Regions from separate parts of the Mycobacterium bourgelatii genome, predicted to be linked through region 2. Evidence: predicted binding sites of a transcription regulator. Region 2 holds the regulator's gene; each other region holds the start of a gene.
What was found. Region 2 encodes LexA, which represses DNA repair genes until DNA is damaged. Its sites were predicted from a motif close to CGAACANNTGTTCG; they were not measured.
Positions count from the first base shown of each region.

Region 1: a site for LexA is predicted at 2,167-2,180, ahead of G6N68_RS10585 (HNH endonuclease signature motif containing protein). Genes of this name have one in related genera too.
Region 3: a site for LexA is predicted at 1,866-1,879, ahead of cofD (2-phospho-L-lactate transferase). Genes of this name have one in related genera too.
Region 4: a site for LexA is predicted at 3,248-3,261, ahead of G6N68_RS04125 (error-prone DNA polymerase). Genes of this name have one in related genera too.

Region 1 is NZ_BLKZ01000001.1:2,353,097-2,357,859, forward strand. It holds partial or broken gene G6N68_RS10580 (IS1634 family transposase) at 260-1,990, opposite strand; gene G6N68_RS10585 (HNH endonuclease signature motif containing protein) at 2,195-3,757, shown strand; gene uvrC (excinuclease ABC subunit UvrC) at 3,812-4,763, shown strand, end outside.
Region 2 is NZ_BLKZ01000001.1:2,092,644-2,097,406, reverse strand. It holds gene G6N68_RS09320 (PhzF family phenazine biosynthesis protein) at 1-186, shown strand, start outside; gene G6N68_RS09315 (peroxynitrite isomerase) at 199-684, opposite strand; gene nrdR (transcriptional regulator NrdR) at 712-1,188, opposite strand; gene G6N68_RS09305 (LysM peptidoglycan-binding domain-containing protein) at 1,279-1,761, opposite strand; gene lexA (transcriptional repressor LexA) at 2,069-2,770, shown strand; gene G6N68_RS09295 (LGFP repeat-containing protein) at 2,773-4,763, opposite strand, start outside.
Region 3 is NZ_BLKZ01000001.1:1,041,500-1,046,262, reverse strand. It holds gene G6N68_RS04740 (phosphomannomutase/phosphoglucomutase) at 1-202, opposite strand, end outside; gene G6N68_RS04735 (DUF3499 domain-containing protein) at 288-788, opposite strand; gene G6N68_RS04730 (metallopeptidase family protein) at 988-1,410, shown strand; gene G6N68_RS04725 (WhiB family transcriptional regulator) at 1,430-1,774, opposite strand; gene cofD (2-phospho-L-lactate transferase) at 2,155-3,156, shown strand; gene G6N68_RS04715 (coenzyme F420-0:L-glutamate ligase) at 3,153-4,502, shown strand; gene G6N68_RS04710 (Eco57I restriction-modification methylase domain-containing protein) at 4,593-4,763, shown strand, end outside.
Region 4 is NZ_BLKZ01000001.1:883,165-887,927, reverse strand. It holds gene G6N68_RS04125 (error-prone DNA polymerase) at 1-3,233, opposite strand, end outside; gene G6N68_RS04120 (wax ester/triacylglycerol synthase domain-containing protein) at 3,463-4,763, shown strand, end outside.

The DNA of each region.
Region 1 (4,763 bases), 260 kb from region 2:
GGCTCCTGATTAAGTCATGTCCGCCCTGCCAGGGCTGCTGTGGTACTTGCCCGCACGTCGCCGGTGAGACAAATCAATTGGAAGACAGCCCAGCAGGACGTCAGTCAGTGCGCGTGTCATCACCGGCAGCGAACGAGCAAGACCATCCTCACCCGAACTCGGTTAACAGGATCAATGTCAGTCCCGCTGGCTAGACCGTAGTTCCCCCTGGTTTGGTGATGAGTGTGCCGTGACCTGGGGTTTTGTGTTGTCTGCATGACTACTTGTAGCCCAGGCGGTGGGTGAGGCCGAGTAGTTCGAAGGCGTGGTGTTGTAGTGCGGTGGGGGTGGTGAATTTGGTGAACGTGGGCATGTCGTCGGTGGGCTGGATGTGGCTGGCGCAGATGGTGGCTAGGTCGGCGAGCAGGCTGGTGAAGCTGTGCACCGGGGTGTCGTCGGTGGTGCGTTTGCGGGAGGCTTTGGCTAGGGCGGCATCGGAACGTTGAGCGGGGGCAACGGGGTTGGTGCGTTTGGCGGCGGCTGCGGGTTTGTCGTGGTCGCGAAACAGCAGGGGGGCCAGGGCTTGTTTCATGTGCCAGCTGATGTAGTAGGACAGCATGCGTAGGAACATGTGGGCGCGGACCCGGTCGGCGAGGTGGTGGCGGATGGGTCGCACGTCAAGTTCACTGTTGAGGGTCCGGAAGAAGCGTTCGACGTCTTCGAGTCCCTTGTAGCGCAACACCACATCGTCACGGCCCAGGGCGGATTTGGGCAGGTTGGTACGCAGCACGTAGATGCCGTCGAGGGCGGCTTCGGCGGCGATGGCGTCTTCGTTGCGGGTGAAGGTGAATGAGTTGTCGGTGATGGTGATGTGGAAGTGTTTGGCCATCTTGTAGTGGTTGATCACCTTGCCTACCCGTAGCGCGATATCGTCTTTGCCGCGCAAGGGTCGGCGGGTTCGGGTGGTGGCGTCGGTAATGGCGGTGAGTTGTTTTTCGGTGGCGGCCAACAGGTCTTGGCGTTTTTGGGTGCGCTTTTGAGCTAGAGCGGGTTGTGGCAGCAGACCAGGCGTTCGCCGGGATAGTCCGGGGAGTTGATCTCAGCGAGGTCGTGTTCGTCGAACAAGCTCAGCTGCAGGGCGTCGGCTTGCACAAGGGCCTTGATCTGCGGGGCGCGCAGCGCGGTGATCCAGTCCAGACCGGCAGGGCGTAGTTCCTCGGTGATGCGCGCGCTGGTGATCATGCCGCGATCGCCGACAAGGGCCACCCGCGACAGTCCGAACCGGTTTTTCAGCTTATTGATTTGGGCGGTCAACGTTTTCGGGTCAGCGGTGTTGCCGTCGAACACTTCGATGGCAACCGGTATCCCGGCGGTGGTGGCCAGCAGCCCGTAGACGATCTGCAAACGTCCTTTGACCCCGTCACGGGCGTGTCCGATCTTGCCCAGGGGGCAGGTGCGGCCCTCAAAGGCCGCCGAGGACACGTCGTAGAGCACTAGGGTGCCATCGTTCAGATGCCGGGCGGCCAGCGCGGTTTCGATGGCATCTTTGCGGGCCAGCGCCCAGTCCATCGCCGCGTACAGGTCGTCCTCATCGGCCCCACTGACCCCCAGCACCTCGCCCAGTGAGCTGGTGGCGGTCTGGGTGCGCAAACCGCGTGCGGTGGCCAGCTTGATTCCGGGGCGATGACCTGGGCTACCAGCATCGCGGTGACCAGGTCGCGCCGCCGCGATGGTGTCGCGTCGATGAGATCTTCGACGCCCAGGGTCCGGGCGGTGCCCAGCACTGCGGCCACGTGCCCATGGGGCAGGCTGCGGGAGACCTCAAACGACTCGGCCAGATCCCGCGTGGCGGCAGGCCTTTGAGGGCACGCTGTAGCTTTTCCACCTTGCGCTCGGGCCAGTGTGACAAGTTGGCCAGGGTGCGTGTTTTGACTTTGCCGTTGTCGCGGTAGGACTCCCGCAACAGCACCGCTGGCGGTGACCCACGGTTGGGAACCCGAGTCACGTACATGATTACTTTATATCAACTTATCCGCGCTATATCTACGATATGCCAAGTTAACACGCCGAGCAATGCCATGATAATACATGACTACATTAGTACGCCCGCATGAACGCCAAACACCTGCTCACGAACAACATCGGGGATTCAGAACCCACTCAGCGGGGGGAACTACGGGCTAGAATCGAAAGTATGTTCGACTCCCAGTTGTCGATGTTCGACGATCCGCAGCCCGCGCCGTCGAAGGCTCGGTTGACCGAGCGGGTGGTGCCGCAAGAGGCGTTGGCGTGGCTGGATGAGAGTTTGGTGCGGCGGGAGGCGTTGCTGTCCACGACCGCGGAGACCACGAAGTGGCTGGATCGGGTGCGGGCGGCGGCGCGGGTGGAGAATCAGGCCGCGGCCGCGCAGTTGGTGGCGATCGGGGAGTTGTTCGCCCAACGGTTCGCCGACTGTGGGTGTGATGAGGACTGGGCCATCGATGCGATGGCCGCGGTCGCCGCGGAGGTGGGGGCGGGGCTGCGGATCAGTCGGGGGCTGGCTTTGAGCCGGCTGCATTATGCGCGGGTGATGCGTGAGCGCCTGCCTAAGACCGGGGAGGTGTTTGGTGCCGGGGACATCGACTTCCGTGCGTTCATCACGATCGCCTATCACACTGATGCGATCGAGGACCCGGAGATCCTGGCCCGCGTCGATGAGCTGATCGCCACCAATATCAGCCGCTGGCCCTCGCTGACCAGGGGCCGGTTGGCCGCGCAGGTGGACAAGATCGTGGCCTGCCAAGACCGCGATGCGCTGCGCCGGCGCGACCAGCAGCACACGGATCGGCAGGTGTGGATCGGCGGGGATCAGGACGGCATCTCGCGCATCGAGGGGTTCTTCCTGACCCCCGACGCCCACGCCCTGGACAAGCGGCTGTCGGCGCTGGCGGGCACCGTGTGTGCGCATGATCCGCGTAGCCGGGAGCAGCGCCGCGCTGATGCGTTGGGGGCACTGGCGGCCGGGGCGGACCGGCTGGCGTGTCACTGCCAACGCAAAGACTGCACCGCCGCCGGGAAGAAGCCGGCCTCGCCGGTGGTCATCCACGTCATCGCCGAACAAGCCACCCTGCAGGGCGCCGGCACCGCCCCGGCCTGCGAGGTCCGCGCCGACGGGCTGATCACCCCTGAACTGGTGGCTGAGTTGGCTCACACCGCGACCGTGGTGCCGTTGGCTCATCCCGGCGACACCGCGCCCGAACCGCATTATCGGCCGTCGAAGGCGTTGGCGGATTTCCTCAAGTGCCGGGATCTGACGTGTCGGTGGCCGGGGTGTGAGGTGTCGGCCTGGGACTGCCAGCTCGATCACACCATCCCCTACGCCCAGGGTGGGCCCACGCATGCGGGGAACATGAAGTGTTACTGCACTTTTCATCATTTGGTGAAGACATTTGTCGGGTGGACCGAACAACAGCTGGCTGATGGCACCCTGATCCTGACGTCCCCGAACGGGGACACCCACGTCACCACCCCGGGCAGCGCGTTGCTGTTCCCCAGCCTGTGCCGGCCGGTGGGGGGCATGCCTCGTCTCAAGGTCGAGGGCACCGAGGACTATTGCGGGCAGCGCGCCGCGATGATGCCCCGCCGGCGCCGCACCCGCGCCCAAGACCGCGCCACACGGATCAAGGCCGAACGCAAACGCAACCGCGAAGCCCGCGCCAAGATCCGCATCTTCAGCATGACCGGCGAACTCGTACAAGGCCCACCGCTGGACCCCGACGACGAACCACCACCCTTCTAACGGCGGAGGTTCCCCATATCTTCGAGGCCCCCGCGCGCCCACTAGCCTGGTTACGTGCCAGATCCTGCTTCGTATCGCCCTGCGCCCGGGTCCATCCCGGTCGAGCCTGGCGTATATCGATTCCGGGACCAATACGGCCGGGTCATCTACGTCGGCAAGGCCAAGAGCCTGCGCAGCCGGCTGACCTCGTACTTTGCCGACATCTCGAGCTTGCATCCACGGACGCGGCAGATGGTGACCACCGCGGCCAAGGTCGAGTGGACGGTGGTCAACACCGAGGTCGAGGCCCTGCAGCTGGAGTACAACTGGATCAAGGAGTTCGATCCGCGATTCAACGTCCGCTACCGCGACGACAAGTCCTACCCGGTCCTGGCCGTCACCCTCAACGAGGAATTTCCGCGGCTGATGGTCTATCGCGGCCCGCGGCGCAAGGGCGTCCGATACTTCGGGCCCTACTCCCATGCCTGGGCCATCCGGGAAACGCTGGACCTGCTCACCCGGGTGTTCCCGGCGCGCACCTGTTCGGCAGGAGTTTTCAAGCGCCACAAGCAGATCGACCGCCCCTGCCTGCTCGGCTACATCGACAAGTGCTCCGCGCCCTGTGTGGGACGGGTCACCGCCGACGAACACCGCCAAATTGTCATCGATTTCTGCGAGTTCCTGTCCGGCAAGACGGATCGCTACGCCCGCGAGCTCGAACAACAGATGAACGCCGCGGCCGAAAAACTCGACTTCGAGCGTGCCGCTCGACTGCGCGACGACCTATCCGCCCTGAAGCGGGCCATGGAGAAGCAGGCCGTGGTGTTCGGCGACGGCACCGACGCCGACGTGGTGGCGTTCGCCGACGACGAGCTGGAAGCGGCGGTGCAGGTGTTCCACGTCCGGGGCGGCCGGGTGCGCGGCCAGCGCGGATGGATTGTGGAAAAGTCCGCAGACCCCAGCGACACCGGCGAAGACCAGCTGGTCGAGCAATTCCTGACGCAGTTCTACGGCGAACAGGCCGAAC
Region 2 (4,763 bases):
GCCAATCTGGGTGTCGAGGAAGACGAAGCAACCGGTTCGGCGGCCATTCGAATGACCGATTACCTCAGCCGCGATCTCACCATCACTCAGGGCAAGGGCTCGCTGATCCACACCAGTTGGAGCCCCGAGGGCTGGGTCGGCGTGGCCGGCCGAGTCGTCGATGATGGTGTGCGACAGGTTGACTGACACCCGAAGGCGTCACTCCGTGCGCTGCAATACGGCACCGAGGTGATGCTGCAATGGTTGTCCAACCGCGCTCATCCGCACTGAGTACGACAGTTCGCCACCGGCGATTCGGAACGAACGCCCGAGTGCGGTCACCTCTTTGGCGGTGGGCGAGAGACCGACGTCGGCTGTGGTCGTCTCGATTTCGATGACGCCGTCGTCGCACGAATACGTGCCGACCTCGATTTCGGTGATTCCGCTCGGGTGCGCCAGGATCAACTCGACCTGGCCCGGTTTCGGTACCCGCAAATACCCTGTCTCGGCATGCAAGGGCTTACCGTCGGCTACCGCCTTGGTCTTTTGCCCGTACACCAGGAACGGCTTGCCGACGTGGGCGAACACGACCTCTTCGAGGTACTCGAACGACTCGATCGTCGGGTACTCGCCTCTGCCGCGGCCCGCCCAGGTACCCAGGAGCGGCGCCAATGCTTGAACATCAGGGTGCAGTTCGGGAGCCACCAGGTGAGCCTAGCGGCCCACCAACGCTCAGCTGGACGACGTGGTGGAGGTCGACACCTTGCGATGCGCGCGAAGCGCTTGGATCTCACGCTCGAAGTCGTCGGCCGACGAAAAGGACCGGTACACCGAGGCGAACCGCAGATATGCGACCTCGTCCAGTTCACGCAAGGGACCGAGAATGGCCAAGCCGACCTCGTGGCTGGGCACTTCCGGGGATCCGGCGGCCCGCACGGTGTCTTCGACCTGCTGTGCCAACAAATTCAACGCGTCGTCGTCTACTTGACGGCCCTGACAGGCTCGGCGCACGCCGCTGATCACCTTTTCGCGACTGAAGGGTTCGGTGACGCCGCTGCGTTTCACTACGGCCAGGATCGCCGTCTCCACCGTCGTGAATCGTCGACCACACTCCGGACACGACCGCCTACGCCGAATGGCTTGGCCCTCATCGGTTTCCCGCGAGTCGATTACGCGCGAGTCAGGATGGCGACAGAACGGACAGTGCATCGCCGCTCCTTCGCCGTATCCGGATATCCGTGGACGTCTAAGAGCGTACTCGCGTACCGCCATACACGGCCTCGCGTACGACACGGTCGGTCAGCCGACCGGAGCGATAAGCGTCTGACCAGCGGACAGCGCCGACGAGTTCAAGGCGTTGAGCTCGCGAATCCGCTCGACAACCTCCCGAGCGGGTGCGTCCGGCGCGACCCGAGCCGCGACGTCCTTCAGGGACTCCCCCGGCTCGACGCGCACCACGGCGAGCGTGTCCGGCACGCGGCCAGTCGCGTCGGACGAGCCGCCGTTGACCATGCCGCCGAAGTTCGCCACCGCGCCCAGCCACAACGTGATCAGCCCGGCAAGCAGTGCCAGCCCGACCGTGGTCAGCGGCGTAACGGGCCGCCGGCGGTGCGGCGCCCTCGACACCGCGACGCCGGTGCCGCGGTAGCGCAAGGGAGCTCCGGCCGGCCGAGACGGGCCCGGACGGCGTGTCCGCCCAGCTCCGACCCTTCCCGCCCGCGGCTCGTGCACCGGGCGGGACGGATTCCAGGTGCGAGACGGACCTGCGTAGATGAGAGTCATGGCGGCTTCCTCCGGACAACTGCTTAATCGCTCGTGTGTTCGACCTTGTTCGACCTTGTTCGACCATAGTCGCTCAGGTGTTCGATATCCGAACATTTGAGCGATGCGTGTCGCACGGGCAAAACGCTAACCCACACCACCGACAAGTTCGGTTCGGTCGCTGTGGGTCCCATGAACGCCGGATACCCGGACGCGCCGAGAGTTACACACTTGTGATTCAGGTGCTCAGGCGCCGGATCGTCGACGTGCGACACGCGGTCGAACACATGTTTGATTCTCGTGCGAGGTGGGGCTAGAGTTCATTTCCATGAGCGACAGCAACGACACCTCAGGTACTGGCGCGCAAGGCGGACTGCATGCGGTTGATTCGACGTTGACCGAGCGTCAGCGGACCATCCTGAATGTCATCCGCACCTCCGTCGTGAACCGCGGATACCCGCCCAGCATCCGGGAGATCGGTGATGCGGTCGGCCTGACGTCGACCTCGTCGGTTGCTCATCAGTTGCGCACCCTGGAGCGCAAGGGCTACCTGCGTCGTGACCCGAACAGGCCGAGGGCGGTAGATGTCCGCGGCGCCGACGACGGCGCTCCGACGGGGCCGGTGACCGACGTGGCTGGGTCAGATGCGTTGCCGGAACCCACTTTTGTGCCGGTCCTCGGACGCATTGCGGCCGGTGGGCCAATCCTGGCCGAGGAAGCAGTCGAAGACGTTTTTCCGTTGCCGCGTGAGTTGGTCGGCGAAGGCACGCTGTTTCTGCTCAAGGTGGTCGGTGACTCGATGGTCGAGGCGGCGATCTGCGATGGTGACTGGGTGGTCATACGGCAGCAGAACGTCGCCGACAACGGCGACATCGTCGCGGCCATGATTGACGGGGAGGCCACCGTCAAGACCTTCAAGCGCGCGGGTGGTCAGGTTTGGCTGATGCCGCACAACCCCGCCTTCGATCCCATTCCCGGTAATGACGCGACCATCCTCGGCAAGGTCGTCACGGTCATCCGCAAGATCTAGCGTCAATCCGCTCGGACGAAGCCGTTGGCTCGCGCGGCTTCTTCGCTGATGAACCAGAGCTCGGCAAGTGTGTCGTGATACAAGGGGCTGCTCGGCGTGTAATACAACCCGAAGCGGGCACTGGCCTTGATCGGATAGCCATTGGGTGGCCGGTACGGGTCGTCTTCCAACGGCAAGTGGATGGTCGGACGCACCGCCGCCGTGGGCCCTGCCGCAGACGCCGTGGCAGGCTCCGACACCGGGTTCAGGGCCGGTTCGTGGCCGTCTGACAGCGCGTATTCGTCGTCGTCATCATCATCGGCGGCCGCATGCCGTCCCGACCGAGCTCGCGGTGGCTTAGGCGCCGGCGGGCCGGTGTCGGGAACAACGATGTCAGGACCTGACGACTCACCGGCACTCGAAGGCTCACCGGCGGCGCCGCCGCTCGTCGGGTAGGAGGTGTCCGGAACCGCTTCGCCCAGGCTCTGGGACTCGTCGGGCCGGTCTGGGACGCCACCATCGGATACCGGGGCCTCCGGGACTTCGGGCTCCTCCTCGAGGACCGGCGACTCGTCGGCACCGGCACCGGCATCGGTCTCGACCTCGGTCAGAACGCCATAAGGAATGGGCGTGGTGTCCACCGAGTCAGGGTCTTCGTCTTCGCGAGGGTTCGCGTAGTCGGCCACGACGTCGTTGCTGTGCGGTTCGGACTCGACATCCTCGTCCCTACCGCCATGGTCGAACAACCCGACCCCGGCTCCAGCACCGCGCGGCCAGCTGACTCGCTGCGCGACCCCGGTCTCCGGCGCGGCTGGTTCCTGCGGACGCTGGTCCTCGGGCGCGAAGTGCTCGGAGCCGAAATCGCCCTCCTCTCGCGATCCCCAGTGCCCGTCGGGAGCGGCGTCATAACCGGCAACACCCTCGTGCTCGTTCGGGTGCTCATGTTCGTGTTCGTGTTCGTAGTGGCGGTCGAACTGGTCGTACGCCGCGGGCTCGCCGGCGGCGGCGCGACGCCTACGCAAGCTGAGCACCACCAGGACGAACATGACGATGAGCAGCAGCACCGGCAGGACCGCCACGAGCCACCACCAATGCCAGGTGAATTTCTTGTCCTGCGGGGCCGGTCCCGCGGTGGCGGGCGCGTTCTGCCCCGTCACCTGCACGCCAGACAGCGAGGGCGCGAGGTTCGCCGGGTCGGTGGCGAAGGAGTTCTTGGCGCGGTTCCAGGAAATCTTGCCGCCGGTGAACTTCTGCGAGATGACGTCGCCGTCCACGCTTTGATCGCCGACCGGAGCGCCGAGCGTGCCCGTGGGTCCCTTTAGTTTGTCCCAGGCGGCCTTCATGGCTCCCCGCACCACGAATGCCCCGTGCTCGGGGGTCCAGAAGATCACCGGTTTGTCAGCGGCCGAGAATTCGGCGATCCGGCTGGCGGGGGTGATGCCGCCGTCGGCCTCGTTGCTGGTCGGGAAGCCCAGATCGCTGCTGACGGGCCCGCCGAGCGACTCGTACTTCTGCAGGATGGGACCTTCGACGGCATTCGCCCCGGTGGCGGGACTGTAGAAAATCTTGCCGCCGTTGAAGTCCTGGGCGATCCCGTCACCGCCGATGGGATACTGACCGCCCTTTTTGGCCCCTAGCGGGCCCGCTGCGCCACCAGCGGCGCGCCACGCCATGTTGATGGCCGCCGTGGGATCGAGCGCTATCTGCAGGTCTTTCAGTTGGTCGGCCAGGTTCGCCGGATCGGTGCTGAATTCCTTGGTCTTCCTGTTCCAGGAAATCGTTCCGCTGGTGAACTTCTGCGAGGCGACGTCCCCGTCATAGCTTTCGTCCGCAATCGGAGCCCCCAGGAGCCCGCCCGAGCTGCCGAGTTTGTCCCACGCAGCGTTGATCGCGCCACGCACGACGAATGCGCCGTGATCGGGCGTCCAGAAAATCACCGGGTTGTCGCTGGCGGCGAAGGTGCCGACCCGGCTGTCCGGTCCGGCGAGGCCGGGAACTTCGTTGATGGTCGGGA
Region 3 (4,763 bases), 1.1 Mb from region 2:
TCGCGAAGGCAGCGGCCAGCGACGGAGAACTGTCGCGCATGTCGTGACCGATCACGACCTGCGCGGCTCCCTCGGCGCGCATCAACCGCGCGAATGCGGCGCCGACGTCGGCGACGAATTCGTCGGTGATCTCTTCGCCGACCAACCCACGCACGTCATACGCCTTGATGACACGGTGGACAGCCTCGGCGGGCCACGGCATGCGAGCTCTCCTGACGACCTAGACGTTGTTCGCTTCTTGGCCGCCAGCCTATCGACCTTTCGCCGGCCGTTGAGCGTTAGTGCGACTAGTCCGAAGGATCGGGCAGCACTCGCAGGTGTCCGCGCCGACGGCCGGACCGGTGCTCGGGTGGCGCGATCACGCTGCCATTGGGCGCGGTCGCCTGGGTTCCGGCCGGACGGAGGTCGCCAGGTGGGGCATTGGTCCGGGGCGTAAAGCCATTTAGCGGCATACCGTTCGCGCCGCCATGCGCGGCCGAGAACCCGGAGTAAGGGGTTTCGGCCGAGCGCCCAGATGGGCCGCCCTCACGCACGGCGTCGGCGAGGGCGACGAGGTCGTCCTCTTCCGGATGCGGATAGGTCGGCAGTGGGCCGGCATGGCGCATGAGTTCCCACCCACGTGGAGCGGTAATTCGACCGGCATGGCCGACACACAGATCCCAGGAGTGCGGTTCCCGCGCGGTAGCGAGCGGACCGACGACCGCCGTCGAGTCCGAGTACACGAACGTCAACGTTGCCACCGCATAGTGCGGACACCCGGGCCGGCAGCAGCGACGGGGTACGTTCACGCTCGAAAGGCTATCGTGCGGAAAGGTCGTGCAAGCGCCGGACACGCGCAACCGTTCCGGGGGCGATTCGCAACCGTTACCATTGCCGTTACCATCGGCGCTTGTGGGCCATTTCGGCGGCGAATTCCGCAGCTACCCGGGAAAGGGTCAGCCATCCCGGCGATCGAGCTCTCGCCGGGCCACACGCCGCGGCCGCGATCTGCGCGGTCCACTCCTGCCGCCGACGGTGCCGGGCTGGCGCAGCCGCGCCGAACGATTCGACATGGCGGTACTCGAGGCTTACGAACCCATCGAGCGGCGGTGGCGGGACCGGGTGTCCGAGCTCGATGTCGCCGTCGACGAGATACCCCGCATCGCCGCCAAGGATCCCGACAGCGTGCAGTGGCCACCGGAAGTCATCGCCGACGGGCCGATCGCCCTGGCGCGCCTGATTCCGGCCGGTGTCGACGTCCGCGGCAACGCCACGCGGGCGCGAATTGTACTGTTTCGCAAGCCAATTGAGCGACGCGCCAAAGACACCGTCGAGCTTGCGGAATTACTGCATGAAATCTTGGTGGCCCAGGTGGCCATCTACTTGGACGTGGAACCCTCGGTCATCGACCCGACGATCGACGACGACTGAGGCGGGGAGTGAGGCGGGGTCAGACGATGCCGCGCTTGAGGCGGCGACGCTCCCGCTCGGACAAGCCACCCCAGATGCCGAAGCGCTCGTCGTGAGCCAACGCGTATTCCAAGCACTCGTGGCGAACCTCGCACCCGAGGCAGATCTTCTTCGCCTCGCGCGTGGAGCCGCCCTTCTCCGGAAAGAACGCCTCCGGGTCCGTTTGGGCGCACAGAGCGCGGTCCTGCCACTGGTCGGCGACGGCCGGCAACGGCTCCGGCTCAAGCGCGGCGGGCGGCTCCGAGACGACAGGTACCAAACTCAAATGCGGTCGGGCAGTTACCGTCTGCGCCAGACCGGTGTTTATGTGCGCGGCGCTTCCCATTACTCCCCGAAGGTGTTCATAGGACATGCCTCCGCCTCCTCGCTTGTTGTCGAGAGTGATTCTTGACCACTTTTTTGGTGTAGCAATACTTCGAACAAGTGATCGAATCTCGGTCTGCGACACCGCAACCGGCCGGCCAACCGGGAAATGACACTGATGTGATTAGACACGGGATGGTCTTTCCGGTCAAGCGCTACGCCGCATTTCCATATCAGCTCGTGACCAAATTTCTGCTTATCTGTCACGCTTGGTCGGCGGCGTGTCGAGTGCAACTAGTCACACTTGTGGTCAAATGTCCGTCCCCCCCGTCACATTGGCCACTTCAGTCACTCACCATAGCCTGTCGTGCCCGTAGTTGTCGCGCGGTACTGTCGTGCGCTGTGAAGGTCACCGTTTTGGTGGGCGGGGTCGGCGGCGCCCGATTTCTGCTTGGCGTGCAGCAGTTGCTCGGCCTCGGGCAGTTTGCCGCACCGGGAGCAAAAGGCGACCACCAGCTAACCGCAGTGGTCAACATCGGCGACGACGCCTGGATCCACGGCCTGCGGGTCTGTCCGGACCTGGACACCTGCATGTACACCTTGGGTGGAGGTGTAGACCCGCAGCGCGGCTGGGGTCACCGTGACGAAACGTGGCATGCCATGGAGGAACTGGCACGCTACGGCGTGCAACCCGACTGGTTCGAACTCGGCGACCGGGACATTGCCACCCATCTGGTGCGCACCCAGATGCTGCACGCGGGCTATCCCCTGTCCCAGATCACGACGGCGTTGTGCGACCGTTGGCAGCCGGGCGCCCGGTTGGTGCCCACCACCGACGACCGCTGTGAAACCCACGTGGTGATCACCGATCCCACAGACAACACCCAGCGCGCGATCCATTTCCAGGAGTGGTGGGTGCGCTACCGCGCCAAGGTGCCGACGCACAGCTTCGCCTTCATTGGCGCCGAAAAGGCAGCCGCCGCAACCGAAGCGGTCGAGGCCATCGCCGACGCTGACGTCGTCATGCTGGCGCCCTCCAACCCGGTGGTCAGCATCGGTGCCATCCTCGCCGTGCCGGGCATTCGCGCGGCGCTGCGCTCGACCACGGCGCCGATCGTCGGCTACTCCCCGATCATCGGCGGAAAGCCGTTGCGCGGCATGGCCGATGCCTGCCTTACCGTGATCGGGGTGGATTCCACCGCGGAGGCCGTCGGCCGACACTACGGTGCGCGCAGTGGCACCGGGATACTGGACTGCTGGCTGGTGCACGAGGGCGACTTGGCCGGATTCGCCGCGGATATCGACGGTGTCGCCGTGCGGGAAATCCCGCTGTTGATGACCGATCCCAGCGCGACCGCGGAGATGGTCCGCGCGGGGCTGGAATTGGCGGGCGTGACCGCGTGACCGAACACGGCACCGCCGCGGCTATCGAAATCCTGCCCGTCCCCGGCCTTCCCGAATTCCGCCCCGGCGACGACCTCAGCGCCGCGGTGGCCGCGGCCGCGCCGTGGCTGCGCGACGGCGACGTCGTGGTGGTCACCAGCAAGGTGGTTTCCAAGTGCGAGGGACGACTGGTGCCGGCACCCTCCGACGAGGAGGAACGAGATCAGCTGCGCCGCAAGCTGGTCGAGGAGGAGGCGGTGCGGGTGCTGGCGCGCAAGGGCCGGACCTTGATCACCGAGAATCGACTCGGCCTGATTCAGGCCGCCGCCGGAGTGGACGGTTCCAACGTCGACCGAGGCGAAATCGCACTGTTGCCAATCGATCCTGACACCAGCGCTGCCGCGTTGCGAAATGGGTTGCGGGAACGGCTGGGCGTCACCGTCGCCGTGATCATCACCGACACGATGGGCCGCGCCTGGCGCACCGGCCAAACCGACGCTGCCATCGGATCCGCCGGAATCTCGGTGCTGCACAACTACTCTGGCGCTGTCGACGCGCACGGCAACGAATTGATCGTCACCGAGATCGCGGTTGCCGACGAGGTTGCCGCCGCGGCGGATCTGGTCAAGGGCAAGCTGACCGCGATGCCGGTGGCGGTGGTACGGGGGCTTTCGGAGAGTGTGGTCACCGATGACGGCTCGACGGCACGGCAATTGCTGCGGCCCGGAGAGGAAGACCTGTTCTGGCTCGGCACCGCCGAAGCCGTCGAACTCGGCCGACAGCAGGCCCAACTGTTGCGTCGGTCGGTGCGTCGGTTCAGCGCCGACCCGGTACCGGCAGAGCTCGTCGAGGCCGCCGTCGCCGAGGCGCTCACCGCGCCCGCGCCCCATCACACCCGTCCGGTGCGGTTTGTGTGGCTGCAAACCCCCGCCACCCGCATCCGACTGCTGGACCGGATGAAGGACAAATGGCGTTCCGACCTCGTCGGTGACGGGCGGCCCGCCGATTCGGTGGAACGACGGGTGGCGCGCGGTCAAATCCTTTATGACGCACCGGAAGTCGTCATCCCCTTTATGGTTCCCGACGGCGCGCACAGCTACCCCGACGCCGCCCGCACCGACGCCGAACACACCATGTTCACCGTCGCGGTGGGGGCGGCCGTACAGGCACTGCTGGTCGCCTTGGCAGTTCGTGGGCTGGGCAGTTGTTGGATCGGGTCGACGATCTTCGCCGCCGACCTCGTCCGCGCCGAACTGGAGTTACCCGGTGACTGGGAGCCGTTGGGCGCCATCGCTATTGGCTACGCCGCCGAGCCCACTGGGCCGCGCGACCCCGTGACCGTCGGAGACCTGCTCATTCGCAGATGAGCAGGTGCCACGCGGCGGCATCCGAACTTGCCAGCATCGGCGCGGCCCCGGTTACCGAGTTTCCTCGGAGTTCGGTCAATACTTGTCCACGTGTTCTCCGGCAAGGCACCGGCATCGGCCGACAAGGTGCGCGGAGGCTATTACACCCCGCCTTCCGTCGCCCGATTTCTAGCCCGGTGGATCCGCGAGGCGGGCACGAGGCTGCTGGAGCCCTCCTGCGGTGACGGCCGGATCCTGCGCGAACTAGCCCTGCTCACCGGC
Region 4 (4,763 bases), 1.2 Mb from region 2:
ACGGTGATAGCGCCACTGGCGTTCTGGACCTGGCCGCGGATCAGTAGCGCCGCCGCCGTGTTCGCCAACTTGCGGTGCCGCGCCCACACCCCCGGCGTACAGAGGACGTTGACCATCCCGGTCTCGTCTTCGAGGTTGATGAACGTCACCCCTTGGGCCGTCCCGGGACGCTGCCGGTGGGTCACCGCCCCGGCGACCAGCACCCGATCACCGTCGGGCACCGATCCCAGCGCCGCGGCGGGCACCACCCCCATCGCGTCCAGATCCGCCCGCAGGAACTGCGTCGGATAACTGTCCGGGGAAATTCCGGTGGCCCACACGTTTGCGGCGGCCAACTCCAATTCGCTCATCCCGGGCAGCGCCGGAATATGCGATGACGAACCCACACCGGGCAGCCGGTCCGGTCGTTGAGTGGCCGCGGCACCGGCCGCCCACAGCGCCTCCCGCCTCGACATGTCGAAGCAACCCAGCGCCCCGGCCGTCGCCAACGCTTCGGTCTGCGGCACGGTCAGCTGCAATCGCGATGTCAAGTCCAACAGAGAAACGAACGGGCCGTTGGCCTCTCGTTCTGCGACCAACTTCTCGGCCAGGTCGTCCCCGATGAAACGGACCGCGCCCAGCCCGAGTCGCACCTCGGTTCCCGCGTTCTCCAGCGTCGCGTGCGCCAGGCTGGCATTGACGTCGGGCCCGTGGACCAGCACGCCGTGCCGACGCGCGTCGGCCACCAGCGATTGGGGTGAATAGAAACCCATCGGCTGGGCACGCAGCAGCGCGGCGCAGAAGGCCGCCGGGTGGTGCAGTTTGAACCACGACGAGTAGAACACCAGGGACGCGAAGGACAGCGCGTGGCTTTCCGGGAAGCCGAAATTGGCGAACGCTTCCAGCTTTTCGTAGATCCGATCGATGGTGTCCTCGTCGGCGCCGTGCAGTGTGCGCATGCCCTCGTAGAACCGGCCGCGCAGCCGGCGCATGCGTTCCGTGGAGCGCTTGGATCCCATGGCGCGCCGCAACTGGTCGGCCTCGGCGGCCGTAAAGCCGGCGCAGTCGACGGCAAGCTGCATCAGCTGTTCCTGAAACAGCGGCACGCCCAGGGTCTTTCGCAACGCCGATTCCATCGACGGGTGCTCGTAGGTGACCGGGTCAATGCCGTTGCGCCGGCGGATGTACGGGTGCACCGACCCGCCCTGGATGGGGCCGGGACGGATCAGCGCAACCTCCACCACCAGGTCGTAGAACACCCGCGGCCGCAGCCGTGGCAAGGTGGCCATCTGCGCCCGTGACTCCACCTGGAACACGCCGACGGAATCGGCGCGGGACAGCATCTCGTACACCGCCGGCTCGGACAGGTCCAGCCGGGCGAAGTCCACCTCGATGCCCTTGTGCTCGGCGACCAGGTCCCGGGCGTAGTGCAGTGCCGAGAGCATGCCCAGCCCGAGCAGATCGAATTTCACCAAACCTATTGCCGCACAGTCGTCCTTGTCCCATTGCAGCACACTGCGGTTCTCCATGCGGGCCCACTCCACCGGGCACACGTCGGCAATAGGGCGGTCACAGATCACCATGCCGCCGGAATGAATGCCCATGTGTCGCGGCAGGTTCCGGATCTGGTTGGCCAGGTCGATCACCTGCTCGGGGATGCCCTCGACATCGGGAGAATCGACCTTGCCGCTCCAATGGCTGATCTGCTTGCTCCAGGCGTCCTGCTGCCCCTGGGAGAAACCCAGGGCGCGGGCCATGTCACGCACGGCGCTGCGCCCCCGGTAGGTGATGACATTGGCGACCTGGGCGGCGTAGTCGCGGCCGTATTTGTCGTAGATGTACTGGATGACCTTCTCGCGCTGATCCGACTCGATGTCGATGTCGATGTCAGGCGGGCCGTCGCGGACCGGCGACAAGAAGCGCTCGAACAACAACTCGTTGGCAATCGGGTCCACGGCGGTGACACCGAGGGCAAAACACACCGCGGAGTTGGCCGCCGATCCCCTGCCCTGACACAAGATGTCGTTGCGCCGGCAGAATTGAGTGATGTCGTGCACCACCAGGAAATAGCCCGGAAAGCCTAGCTGGGCAATCACTTTCAGCTCATGTTCGATTTGGGTGTAAGCACGCGGCGCCCGCTCTGCCGGACCGTAGCGGTCGCGGGCACCCGCCATGACCAACACCCGCAACCAGGTGTCCTCGGTGTGGCCGTCGGGCACCTCGAACGGCGGCAGCTGCGGCGCGATGAGCGCCAACCCGAAGGCGCATTGTTCGCCGAGTTCGGCGGCCGCGGTCACCACCTCGGGGCGCTGCGCGAACAGCCTGGCCATCTCCTCACCCGACCGCAGGTGTGCGCCACCCAATGGAGCCAGCCATCCGGCGGCGGCGTCCAGAGACTGCCGGGCCCGGATTGCGCCCATCGCCATGGCCAACCGTCCGCGGGACGGATGGGCGAAATGCGCTCCGGTGGTGGCGACGACGCCGACCCCGAACCGCGGTGCCAGCCCGGCCAGTGCCGCGTTGTGTTCGTCGTCGAGCGGCTGACCATGATGGGTCAACTCAATGCTGACCCGCTCGGCGCCGAACCGGTCTACCAGGTCGGCCAGCGCCCGTTCCGCCGCTTCCGGCCCTCCTTGGTAAAGCGCCTGGCGCACATGGCCTTTCCGACAACCCGTCAGGATGTGCCAGTGCCCGCCGGCCGCTCCGGTGAGTGCGTCGTAGTCGTAGTGCAGCTTGCCTTTCTCGCCGCCGGCCAGATGCGCCGCTGCCAGTTGCCGGGACAACCGCCGGTACCCTTCCGGGCCACGGGCCAGCACCAGCAGATGTGGGCCGGGTGGATCCGGCTGCTCGGTGCGGGCCTCGGATACCGACGAGGCAGACAGCGACAGCTCGGCGCCGAAGACGGTTCGTACGTCGAGTTCGGCGGCCGCCTCGGCGAACCGCACCGCCCCGTACAAGCCGTTGTGGTCGGTCAGCGCCAGTGCGCGCAGATCGAGCCGGGCCGCTTCTTCGACCAACTCCTCCGGAGTGCTGGCCCCGTCGAGAAAGCTGTATGCCGAGTGCGCATGCAGCTCGGCGTACGCGACGGAGGAACGGACCCGATCCTTTGCCGCGGGCCGATACGCCCCGCGCTTGTGCGACACCGGGGCATCATCAGCCGGTACTGCCGGGGCCGGCGCACCGGCATGACGCGGTTTGCCGTCTAGCACCCGCTCCATTTCGGACCAACTCGGCGGCCCATTACCCCAGCCCATGCGCTACAGTCTATCGAAAGTTTGTTCGATAGAGGGCCCTGGTCGCGCTTGTACGATGGGGTTAAACCACGGCTGAGTAATTGTGAGCGGCGCACAAGCCGAGGGTCCATCGCCGCTGTTAAACATGACTTTAACGACAAAACATGTTGTTAACCTTGCGGGTCTACCGCCGCGAAGACGCGCATCAGATACTGGTACACATTAAGAAAACAGCATTTGGGGGGTAACTGTGGGACAACTGACGGCCTTGGATACGAACTTCCTCAGAGCACCGGAACCGGACCAGGACGCCAGCATGTCAATCGGAGCGGTCGCCGTGATGGACGGCCCCATTCCACCCTTTGATCAATTCAAAGAATTTCTCGCGCAACGGATTCAGGATGTTCCGCGCTGCACGCAAGTGCTCCGCACCGAGTGGAGGGCGGATCCGGAATTCGACCTCGCCCGGCACGTACAACGGGTGGCGCTTCCCCAACCGGGTGACGACGGTGAACTGTTCCAGGTGATCGCCCACACCTTGGAGCGCCCGCTCGCGCTGAACCGTCCGCTGTGGGAGTGCTGGATCATCGAGGGCCTCCAGGACGACCGGTGGGCGATCTTGATGAAGATCCACCACTGCATGGCTGACGAGGTGTCTCCAGCCCACCTGCTCACCCGGCTCTGCGACGACGCCGACACCGACTTGTTTGCCACTGACGTTGCCGTCAAATCCATTTCGCACTCGCAGACGCCGCCGCGCAGCTGGACCGAGACCGTCATCAACGCGTACGCCACCGCATTCAAGACCGCGGCGCGCGTGCTGTGCTGGCCGGCGATCTGGATGTCGCCGGCCGAATCGGTCGCCACCAGGCGCCGGTACGGCACGGTGCGGGTTCCTCGCGCCGACGTCGACGCCGTGAGCCGCAAGTTCGGCGTGACTGCCAATGATGTTGCGTTGGCCGTGATCACCGAAGGTTTCCGGTCAGTCCTACTCGGACGCGGCGAAGAGCCGCGCGCGGATTCACTGCGCACCGTCGCAAATGCCGACGATCGCATCTCGGCGCTCCTGCCCTACCTACCCGTCGAGCACGACGACCCGGTCGCACAACTTCGGGCTGTGCACGGCCGGTTGCGCCAGCATGACCAACGTCCCGCCCCTAACGGCCTCGACACACCATTCATACTGGCCGCCAAAGCATTTCAAACCCTTACCCGACTGCCCCAGCGTTTCGTCACGCTGGCAACCAACGCGGCGGGGCCACGGCGTCGGCTGCGGTTGATGGGCCAACGGGTCGACCAACTGCTGCCCATCCCGCCCACCGCGCAGCAGCTGAGCACCGGGGTTGCCGTTCTGAGCTACGGCGACGAGTTGGTCTTCGGCATCACCGCCGAGTACGGGGCTGGGTCGGACATGACGCAGTTGATCGCCGGCATCGAACGAGGGATGGCGCGCCTGGTGGCGCTGAGTCAGGACTCCGTCCTGCTGTTCGCCAAGAACCGCCGCAAGCGCACCGTCCGCCCGTCGCGCGGACGCGTTGCCGCGCACCCGGC